One region of the Oceanobacter sp. 3_MG-2023 genome, then DNA from elsewhere that is predicted to be linked to it. Evidence: riboswitches for the same ligand, from Rfam matches in the RefSeq annotation. Region 1 holds a riboswitch; the other holds the start of a gene.

Evidence for each region. Region 1 has a riboswitch for cobalamin ahead of Q8W32_RS01785 (ABC transporter ATP-binding protein). Riboswitches for the same ligand answer to the same signal wherever they lie in the genome.
Region 2: another riboswitch for cobalamin. It lies ahead of Q8W32_RS04850 (TonB-dependent receptor); the one in region 1 lies ahead of Q8W32_RS01785 (ABC transporter ATP-binding protein).

Annotation. Positions count from the first base shown of each region.
Region 1 is NZ_JAUYVX010000001.1:399,119-404,400, forward strand. Features, by position in the region: gene cobT (nicotinate-nucleotide--dimethylbenzimidazole phosphoribosyltransferase) at 1-966, opposite strand, end outside; gene Q8W32_RS01780 (iron ABC transporter permease) at 995-2,017, opposite strand; gene Q8W32_RS01785 (ABC transporter ATP-binding protein) at 2,014-2,841, opposite strand; cobalamin riboswitch at 3,000-3,150, opposite strand; gene Q8W32_RS01790 (type IV pili methyl-accepting chemotaxis transducer N-terminal domain-containing protein) at 4,167-4,979, shown strand; gene Q8W32_RS01795 (AMP-binding protein) at 5,090-5,282, opposite strand, start outside.
Region 2 is NZ_JAUYVX010000004.1:36,126-41,407, forward strand. Features, by position in the region: gene Q8W32_RS04845 (hypothetical protein) at 1-1,135, opposite strand, end outside; gene Q8W32_RS04850 (TonB-dependent receptor) at 1,193-3,379, opposite strand; cobalamin riboswitch at 3,526-3,780, opposite strand; gene Q8W32_RS04855 (ketopantoate reductase family protein) at 3,879-4,814, opposite strand; gene Q8W32_RS04860 (YajQ family cyclic di-GMP-binding protein) at 4,962-5,282, shown strand, end outside.

The sequences.
Region 1 (5,282 bases):
TTCTCCCAGTCTCAGCCCAAGATCCAGCAAGGGGTTGGCTTCCAGGGCCTGCAGCGCCAAACGATGTGCCGGTTCCGCAGAATGATGGCAGAACACCATATAGTCCCGACAGCCGGGTTCCATCCGACAGGCCAGTAGCGCTGCAACCGTGACAATAAAGCCATCCACCAGAATGACCGTCCGTTGCGCCGCCGCCGCCAGTATGGCTCCAACGATCTGGACGATTTCAAAACCACCCACTTCCTGCAATGCAACCGCCGGACTGGCATCGGCATACGCTGCCCGAACCCGCTGCACACCCCGGCCCACCAGTTCACTCTTGAGCAACAGCTGATCATCATTAATGCCCGTCCCCCGGCCAATGACTTGCTCGACTGCCAGGTTTTCTGCCAGTGCCAGTAACGCGGAGGCGGAGCTGGTATTCCCAATACCCATCTCACCCAGCCCCAGCACATTACTGCCTTGGGCAATCACCTCGCGGGCCACGTCTGCACCCAGGTATAACGCGCGCTGGTACTGCTCTGCCGTCATGGCTGGCTGGGCCGAAAAATCGGCACTACCCAGGCCAACCCGACGCCGTAACAGTGACCGATGATCAGCTTCCAGCGGCTGAATCACTCCGGCATCAATCACTTGCAAGGCCATATCACTGGATTGACAAAAGCAGTTGATAGCCGCCCCACCAGCCAGAAAATTCAGCACCATTTGTCTGGTAACAGCCTGAGGGGCAATACTGACGGGATGACGAGCAATACCATGGTCAGCAGCAAACACCAGCATGGTTGGCCGGGTGATCCGGATTTCCTCGTCGCCGCCATCCAGTTGCTGGATCTGGGCCAGTTGGGCGGCCAGTACTTCCAACGCCCCCAACGCCCCCGGAGGTTTGGTTTTCTGATCAATCCGTTGTTGTATCTGCGCCTGACCAGCCTGTCCGAGTGCTGGAATATCAAAAGAAACCGTATGCATAAATAAACGAAACTCCAGTCAGTTCTGATCAGGCCAGCCGCTGACGCATAACCAACAGAAAAAAGACGCTGCCCAAAGCAGAGGTAATAATACCGATGGGAATTTCCTGGCTGGCGACTGCCGAACGGGCAATCACATCCACCCAAACCAGAAAGGTACTGCCGAGCAACAAACAGCCTGCGATCAGCGTTCGGGTCGTAACGCCCAGCCAGCGTCGCACAATATGGGGAATCATCAGGCCAACAAAACCGATACCACCACAATACGCCACGACTGCAGCGGTCAAGGCAGCACAGATCACCAGTGCCAGCGCCCGTAGGCGTACGGCATCCACTCCCAGCGTGCGAGCGTTGTCATCCCCCAGCAACATGGCATCAAAATGACGCCCAAGCAGCAGCAGTACACCACTGCTGACCAACACCACAGGGAACAACAGCCATAATTGACTGCTTTCAACCCGCCCCAGGCTGCCCATCAGCCAGAACAGCACCTTGTTGGCAGCAAAAGGCTCACCGATAAACAGAATAAAATGGGTGAGTGAACCCAGCATCAACGAAATCGCCACCCCGCCCAACAACAACTGCTCGGAACTGCGGGCGAACGAAGTAATAGCCAGAACCTGAACCAGCATCACCGCAAACAAGGCACCACCAAACGCGGCCAACGGCAAGGCCGTGCCGACCGGCAACCAGCCCAGCAGCCAGGCCAGCAACGGCTGCTGTGACAGCATCGTACCCATCAACACGGTGACCACACTGGCCCCCAAGCCGGCACCGGCGACTACACCAAACAGATAAGGATCAGCAAGGCCGTTACGGGTTACGTTCTGTAATGAGGCACCGGCAATGGCCAATCCAGCACCAACCAATACGCCTGCAGCAACCCGCGGCAACCGCAGGTCAGTAAAGATCAATTGGTCCAGAGGATCGACCGGCAAACCGGCGAGACAACGCCAAACGGTATTAAAAGGCAGGTCGGCAGACCCAAAAAACAACGCCGCCAACGGCGACAACAACGCCACCGCGATCAGGATTATCCAGCGATATCTCATATGGCTTGATCCTGCCCCGTCGGTGCGACGGTCTGAGCCATCGGTGCTGGTGGTGAAAAATCGACCCGCAACGCTCCGGCATCGTGACGTACCGCACAAGGCAAACGAAATACCTGCTGCAAACGCCCAGGCTCCAATACCTGCGACGGTGTGCCATAAGCCACTTGTTCGCCATGATCCAATAACAACAACTGGTCGCAGTAATGTGCCGACAGATTAAGATCGTGCAAACTCATCACCACGGTCAGGCCGTTATCCCGAGCCAATTGCCCCAGCAAAGCCAGCACATCGTGCTGGTAATACACATCCAGATGATTGACCGGTTCATCGAGAACAATCAGTTCTGCCCGTTGCACCAGTGCCCGGGCAATCAAGCCGCGCTGCTGTTCGCCACCAGACAAAGAGGCAAACACCTGATCGGCTTTTGTCGCCAGACCAACACGATCTAACGCTTGTTCGATACATTGGTCGTCCTCCTGGGTCTGTCGCCCCAACCAGGACTGATGCGGCAATAATCCCATGCGTACCATTTGCCGCAGGCTGAGCGCAAACACCGTATCATTAAGCTGATGCACAACAGCAATCCGCCGCGCCCGTTGACTCAAGCGGTAATCCGCGACCAATTGGTCACGCCAGCACACAGTACCGGCACCAGACAACTGACCGGACAACGCCAGCAGCAAACTGGTTTTGCCCGCCCCGTTAGGGCCCAGCACGCCCAGTACCGAGCCACGCTTTAACGCAAAAGAGATCTGTTTCAGAATCGGCTGTTGATCAATCGTGAGCACCAGCTTATTGACCGCCAGACCGGAACAACCAACCATGGAGATATCCGACAAAAGTAAGCCGTACGAAGCAAGACCATCAACACCGTGCCGACATGTGCATCCACAGGGAAAGGAGATGGTTCGTGTCTTCCCGCACGAACAAAATTCAAGAGACTGAATCATTCATTCACCCGTACACGACGTTAGTCGAGACAGGGCAGAGAACCATTCCAGGGAGGTATCTGACTTTTCCTGGCCCATCACGGCCACAGAATTACAGTTGCGGGTACAGTTCCGGACTCACACCGGATTCCCAATTACGTTAAGCCGTCAGAGCAGCCCAACACCTGTTTGATAGCGCCGGACTATATCAGCAAAGCAAAAACCATACGATAGCGAATCGATTCAGGGGTTCAGCCAGCTACCATCCACTTGCAGCATCACCTGTCATCACCTGTCACAGCATTACCACTCATTATGGCGATGCGCGTCACATCGCCTCATAGCAGTCAACACTGACAGTTCATGACGCAACCGGTCATCCCGCCTTGCTTCGTCACAAACAGTCCGCGCCAATCACGGCAGGATTTCCCTGCCTTCTCAGTACAGCAACAGAAAACACCCACATCGAGACAACACCAACCAAAAAGGCGTCTTATTCTTATTATAATTCTTACTCTGTTAATTCCGATGCTGTATAAAACAGCCGGACTAACCTGAAAATATGACAAAAACATATAAAAATTATTAAATTTTAATTAAAAAACAAACATTTGAAGCTTCTTTACAGCTACTGGTAGCAGAAAAATACCACATCACCCAAAGATAATTACAAAATCAGACCCAGCACTCATTTCGTACAAAATTAAGCCGACCAGTGAATAATTCCACTATCCTTGTAAGCAGCAAAGGTTCTTTTGGGCATCGATACATCGGCGCTGGCAAGGTGGTTTCTGACAAGAAATCCATTGCCCAACAAGAGACACAACAAGCATCAAAATACAGTAAAGATATGTAAGACTAGGCATTACATCCATCCTGAGAAACAACCGGGGTATTCCAGCATCTCAGGTGCATGTAACAATCCAGGCCTACTCATCCTGATGTAAAGTGATATTTTGCGCCGGGGTCGGTCATGTACTAGACAAAAAATCAGACCTATACCGCCATGTTGCGATAGAAGGCAGGCCACAAAAAAAGTTAACGTTCGAAATGACCTCAGATGAAATCATTCATTGACTCAGGCCTTCGATAAGATCATTTTTTGCTGCATTGTAGAGCAATCAAACCACCTGACTGTTATTTCTCCAGGTTGGCAAACGCCAGCCCTCCTGGTAGTCAAGACCAAACGGCACATGAAGAGAATTCGCGGAGGAATTCAAATGCTTCTGATCTTCATTGTTGTGTTGATCTGGTTTTTCTGGATCAAACGACCTAAAAAGAACAACTACACCGCTAACAGAGCCAATAGTGTTGTGGCTATAACAGGCAGTCTGATCATGCTTAGCCAGAGGATGATGAAAGATCATCTGATGCTTGGCGCAGGGGTGAGTACTCGTTCGGCCCACAGCCAGCGCGATGTGAGCGTCATGCTGTTTAACCAGCGTCTGGAACAACTGAAAAAAGAAGATCACGACGAAGCGATGCAGAAGCTGTTGGCCAACACGCAGGCCATTTGGGATATCCACCAACCCCAGATTCTGGCACAGCCAGACCTCAATCTGGTTGGCAACCTGATGCAAGATAATGACCGCTTGCTCGCCCTCTGTGATGATATTGCCCGCAGCAAGGCAGAACATGAAGGCGATAACATCGCCAAAATGGCCTACCTCGCAGGCAGACAGCGTATGCTATCCCAACGAATTGCCAGAAACTGTGTGGCTATTTACTGGGGCTATGACAACGACTGGATCCATTACGATCTCGACGCCACCATTGCGCTGTTTGATCACACCCTGCGTGAGTTGATGCATTCCCGTCTGACCACGCCACAACTGGCGGCATCGCTGGAAGCCGCTGCATCCTTCTGGATGGCATCCAAAGCGACGTTCAAACTGTTTCAGGACAGTGCCGACAAGCGTAAGGATGTGCCACATATTCAGGAAGTGACTGAAACATTACTGGTAAAGCTGGATAAGATCACCAGCCAGTATGAAGCGATTATTGTTGGGGAAGAACGCCCGGACCAGTCCTGAGCCAGCCATTCTGAAGCCTCCATCGCGGCTCAGACCCGCATAAAAAAGCGGATAAGGGTTTCTCCCTTATCCGCTTTTTAGTTAGCCATCATACCAGCCGAGCACCTTCTTCAGCGGGACTGGGCAAGCTCTTCTGCTCTCAGCTCACGCCGGAGTATTTTACCAACATTGGTTTTTGGTAATTCAGTACGGAATTCCACATATTTAGGTACCTTGTAATTGGTCAGACGCTCTTTGCACCAGTGGCGCAAATCCGCCTCACTGAGTTCAGACTTCACCACAACAAAGACCTTGACGGCTTCT
Region 2 (5,282 bases), on a different contig from region 1:
GCTGGTTTTCATCCAGGGTGATATCGCCGAGGGTATAGCTGTCTTCCGGGTCGCTGACGTTGCTGGCCATCAGGCTGTTGATATCAATGGCAACCGGGTCGCTGCTGCTGTTGGGGCTGATTTCATACAGGTAGCTGGCAACAGTGCTCCATCCGGCTTCAACATTGATATTGACGTAGGCCTTGTCTTCGCTGACAACAGTGATGTCTTTGACATGGTAGTACTGTGCCGGTGAGACGCTGGTGTCGTTCAAATCGGCGAAGGTGGTGCCATCGATGATATTGCTGATCGCATAGGTGGTGGTATCGATGACATCGACGCCGCCGCTATTGTCGTCGTAGTCACCACGGGCAGCGATATACAGCTGGCCATTAAGCAGTTCCATGCTGGTGGGATTGGTCACGGTCAGAGGAATGCCTTTCAGGCCATCGGTGCTGGTGTCGGTATCAATTTCAATAAGGGTGTCGAGGTCGTACACCACGACGTAGGCGGTGTTGTTGCCGTCATAGCCGTAACGCTGGGTCAGAACAAACAGTTGGTTGTTGTCGATGGCGGCATCGACCATCCCCGGTGTGGTGCTGTAACCGCTGACGCTGTAATCGGACAAGTCGATGGTATCGACCTTGAAGTCGTCTTCGCTGCTGGCGGTGGTGTCGACTTTCCAGGCTGTTTCCGCGCCGTAACGCATCAGCCAGCCGTATTGGTCGTCCTGATGTACCAGGGTATAGACGTTGGCGCTGCTGTCGCCATCATCGTTGGTGGTGTAGGTCCATTCCGGGCTGCTGAGGCTGGCGGTGGCGTCGTAGCGGCTGATGGTATCGACGTAATATTGGCCAATCCGGTATAGCCAGTTGGCTTCGCTGGTGATGGTGTAGTTGGTGTTGGTGTCGCTGAATAATTGTTGCTGGACGCTGCGGTCGCCGGTGATATTGCCGATGGCAACATGGCCACTGCTGTAGTCGGCAGCGGTGGTTTGTACCGCATAGGCTCCTTCTGCAATGGGTTGGGCGTCGTCGTCGTCACCGGCACAGCCACTCAGCATCAGGGTCGCAGAGAGAAGCAGTCCGGCGGTGCTGAACGGGGACAAACAGGTGCGGGATAATGTTGTTGGGTGATCAGGCAGACGGTTAGGCATAACAAAATTCCTTGGGTGTCGTTTGGCAAACTTGTTGGTTGCTGGTGATATGAATATTCAAAGCGAGTAGCTCAGGTACAGTGTCCATTCCCGGCCACGAGCCGGGCGCCCACTGAAGTCGTTAAAACTGTGATTAAACAGGTTGTTAATCCGCAAACCGGCGTGGGTCGGCAGTAGTGACGGTCTGGATGGCACTGGCCATTGGTAGCCGTAATGGATGTTCCAGAGGCGACGTTGATCCCCGGGTACGCTGTTGTAGCGGTCGAGGTAGAGGTCGTCAGCCAGCTCGGCATGGAGATCGATACTGTGGTGCCGGGTGGTCATGGAGGATTGCCAGAGTAATCCGGCAATCAGCCGCAGGTGATAGATGCCGGGCAAGTATTTGTTATCAAAGCCAACGATATCGCTGCTGCTCTGGCTTTGGTAATGGCTGCCTGCCAGCTGCAATTGCCACATCCCCAGGCTCTCTGTTGCGGGTGCTGCGGTCACAGGGCGGTTGAGCTGACTGTGCAGCTGCCATTCCAGCCCGGCCATGGTGGCATCACTGGTATTTTCATAGCGACCAGCCCCGGTTGAGGGGTCATACACGGCGACGATGGCGTTTTCCAGTTGGCGGTGGAACAGGTTGAGGCTGAGCTGCTGGGGGCGTTGTTGCCAGTCTCCGCTCCAGCTGATGTTTAACGACAGTGTTTGGCTTTGCTCTGGTTGAAGGTCGTCGTTGCCCCGGGTCAGGCCGCGGTTGCCGAAGCGTTCATACAAACTGGGTATTCTGAGTGCCTGTTTCCAGCTTAGTTGCAGCTGGCCGTTGCCGGTATCGCTGAGCCAGTATTGTTTCAGGCTGACCAACCCGGAGGTCCAGGACTGCTGCTGATGGGTGTTGTCGCTGTCGCTGCTATCGGTAGCGCTGGTTTGCAACAGGCTGTTTTGCTGGTGGTGGCTGCTACTGATACTGAACTGGCGTGTACTGTCGCTGTTTTGCCATTGTGCCCGACCACTCAGTTGTACTTGCCGCAGCCAGGAATATTGGTCGCAGCGGCTGCTGAGGGAGTCACAATCACCGCTGTCGCTGTCAATCAGGTAGCGGCTGCGATAGCTCTGCTGGCTTATCTTGATACTGCTGCCCAAATCCCAGGCGTGCCATTGTACCTGGCTGCCAAGTTTGGCTTCGCTGTGTTGGTAGCGATAACGGTTGTTGCTGTCGACATAACCGAATACTGCGGTTGGATCGTAAAATGCCTGGCGGTTCAGCGAGTGCCAGAGTTGCCAGTGCTGACGAAAATCTTGTCCCCAGTTGCCCGACAGTTGTACGCCCAGTTGCTTGCTGTCCAGCCGGGAGCGGTTACTCGAGGAGTTGCGATAATACTGTGGCAGTTGTTTGGATTCATCTTGCCAGTACAGGCTGGCAAACAGGCCGGGTTGCTGATGTTTCAGTGTCAGGCGGTCGCGACGATAGGCGGCATTGTTGAGTGCTTGTTGTTGTCCGGCTGGTTGGCTGGTGTCTTCCGGGCTGCTCACCGGGTAGCGGTAATTGTTGTCGCTTTGTTGGTGGTCGATCAATAAATCTGTAGTGCTGTGAGGCTGAGTCCGTAACGGTTGTTGCAGATTCAGGGTCGCCGTACCGTAGCTGCCAGCCGCGGCGGATAGTTGGGTGGGCCTGCTGCTGGTATTGGATGGGCTGCGACGGGTCACGATGTTGATGGTACCGCCGATCGCTTCATCACTGATCAGGCCATTGTCGTCGGCATCGCTGCCGCTGGTCAGGACATCGACTCGCTCAATGGAAGCCAGCGGGATGGCATTAAGATCGTACTGGCCGTATTGACCTGTGGTTACGTCAACGCCATCGATCAGTAGGCGGGTTTGTTTGGCATCAGCCCCTTGCATGGAAATCAGTACCGGGTCGCCCAGCCCCCCCAGGGATTGCACCTGCAGGCCGTTGATACGGCTTAGAAATTCCCCCAGGTTCTGATAACCAGCCGCCAGGGCTTGCTGATCGTAGAGTCGGTAGCTGGTGTCTGCGGCGGGTTCTTGATGGCCATAGACAACCAGCTCATCATCGGCGACCGGCGTATCGTCTGTATCATCGTTGTGTGTCGGGGTTACCGAATCGGCAAAACTGGCAGGCGCAGACAATAACAGGCTCAACATCAGGCTCGACAACAACGATGGTGTCCTTGCCTGTTGGAGGTGGCAAGACAACGGCTTGCGAAAGGCATAACACCAGAAGGGCAAACGTAATGTCATGGAAGTCCTGAGTACCGGGTCAGAATATAACGGCAAGAGCAGGGGGAGCAGACCAGGCAAGCAATCATTGCTTCCGAAGATGGCGGAAGACATCGCCGGGGCGGCGATTGGCGATTGGCACAAATCCCTCCCGCTGCCCTCCGCAACGTCGGTTGATAAAAACAGGCCGGTATCCGGGCTGACGACCTGAGCAGATGCTGCTCGTTCATAACGCCTTCCCACCGGTGCCTGTTGGCTGGCTCGGCAGTGGCTAGTGTCCTGTATGGGCAGGAACCTGTTATTGAATGGGTCGATCACCGTTGCGGGGGCAGCGCCGGTTTATGTTTTTACATCACCGGTCTTCCCGTTTAACCCGAGGCTGAATGATTCAGCCCATGGGCACCTGATTCTGGGCGCAGAGTAGCGGTGGTAATAGCAGGCGTCAAGAATTGCAAAGTAAAATCGTCGAGTCCGGCGCCGTCTGTGGCTGTGGTTTGCCTGTAAGCAGGGAAGGGCGTCCCTAGGTGGGGAGGCCGCTGCGGATATTAAGCTGATCCATTAATGCCCGGGTTAAGGGCAAATCGATTTTTGCCGCGCTGGCCTGGGTCAAGAGATAGCCACAAATATGATCCAGCTCGGTTGGGCGGTTGGCCAGTACGTCTTGCAGGCTGGATGAGCGGTTATCCGCCGTCGACAGGGCAATCTGTGTTACCCGCTCTGGCAGTTGATCTGGTAATGGCCAGCCTTGATGTTGATACAGCTGTTCTATTTCGATGGCCAACGAGTGTAACGGCGCACGGTATTCAGGGTTGCTGATTAATGCGCCATTGAGGCAGCGGTAGCAGGCGGTCAGGGGATTGATCACTGCGTTAATTGCCAGCTTTTGTCGTTGCCGTGTAAGAATATCCGAGACAACCTGGGTATGAGGCAAGTGGCTGGTGATCTGTCGCGGTAATCCATTTGCCTGTGCCGAAGGCAGACCAATCCAGACATCACCCAGTCCGGCATATATGACGCTGTTGTTTTCCAGGCGGTAAGCGCCGTCGGTGGAGATGCCGTGCCAGAGCTCGCAGCTCTGCCCTTGTTCTTTGAGCCAGTGAGCGACTTGTTCATGCTGGCCCATACCGTTTTGTAGCAGCAAAATGCGGTCAACCTGATGCAGTTTGCTGGCATAAGGTAACAGGGCATTCAGGGTGTCACTGGCTTTGGTGGTGATCACCAGCCAGTCCAGCCGCTGATGGTTCCATGGTGGCAGTGACAGAGTCAGGGTCTCTGGCCATTCAGGATGACTCGCACGAATATCTGGCCCGTATTGCAGGGTACGTTCCAACGGCGGGGTGGCCATTGTCGGGGATTGTGGTGAGCGGCCAAGCACATAAAGACGGTGCTGACGCCAGTAGCTGGCCATGACGGTGCCAATGGCACCCAGGCCAAGCAGGCCGATGGATAATGTCATGGCAGGATTATAAGTCGCTTGATGAGCTGGAGCCAGAGCGGGAGGATGACTTTTGCTTTTCAGTGCTGACAGAGGTATACAGTCCGGCTTATTGCCATGCTTATGACTGTATATATTTATTGACAGGTTATTGACAGGAGAAGCCCAATGCCATCGTTTGATGTCGTTTCCGAAGTGGATAAACACGAAGCCCAGAATGCCGTTGATCAGGCCAATCGGGAATTGTCCACTCGGTTTGATTTTAAAGGGGTTAATGCCAGCTTTGAGTTAAAAGATTTTGCTGTCACCTTGACGGCTAATGAGGAATTCCAGATCGAGCAGATGAAACCCATGCTGGAAAGCTCTTTGATCAAGCGCAAGATCAAGGTCAGCTGTCTGGAATATGGCGATCTGGCCGGTGCAGGCAAGCAGGTCAAAATGATCGCGACCTTGCGTCAGGGTATCGACAAGGACCTGGCTCGTAAAATG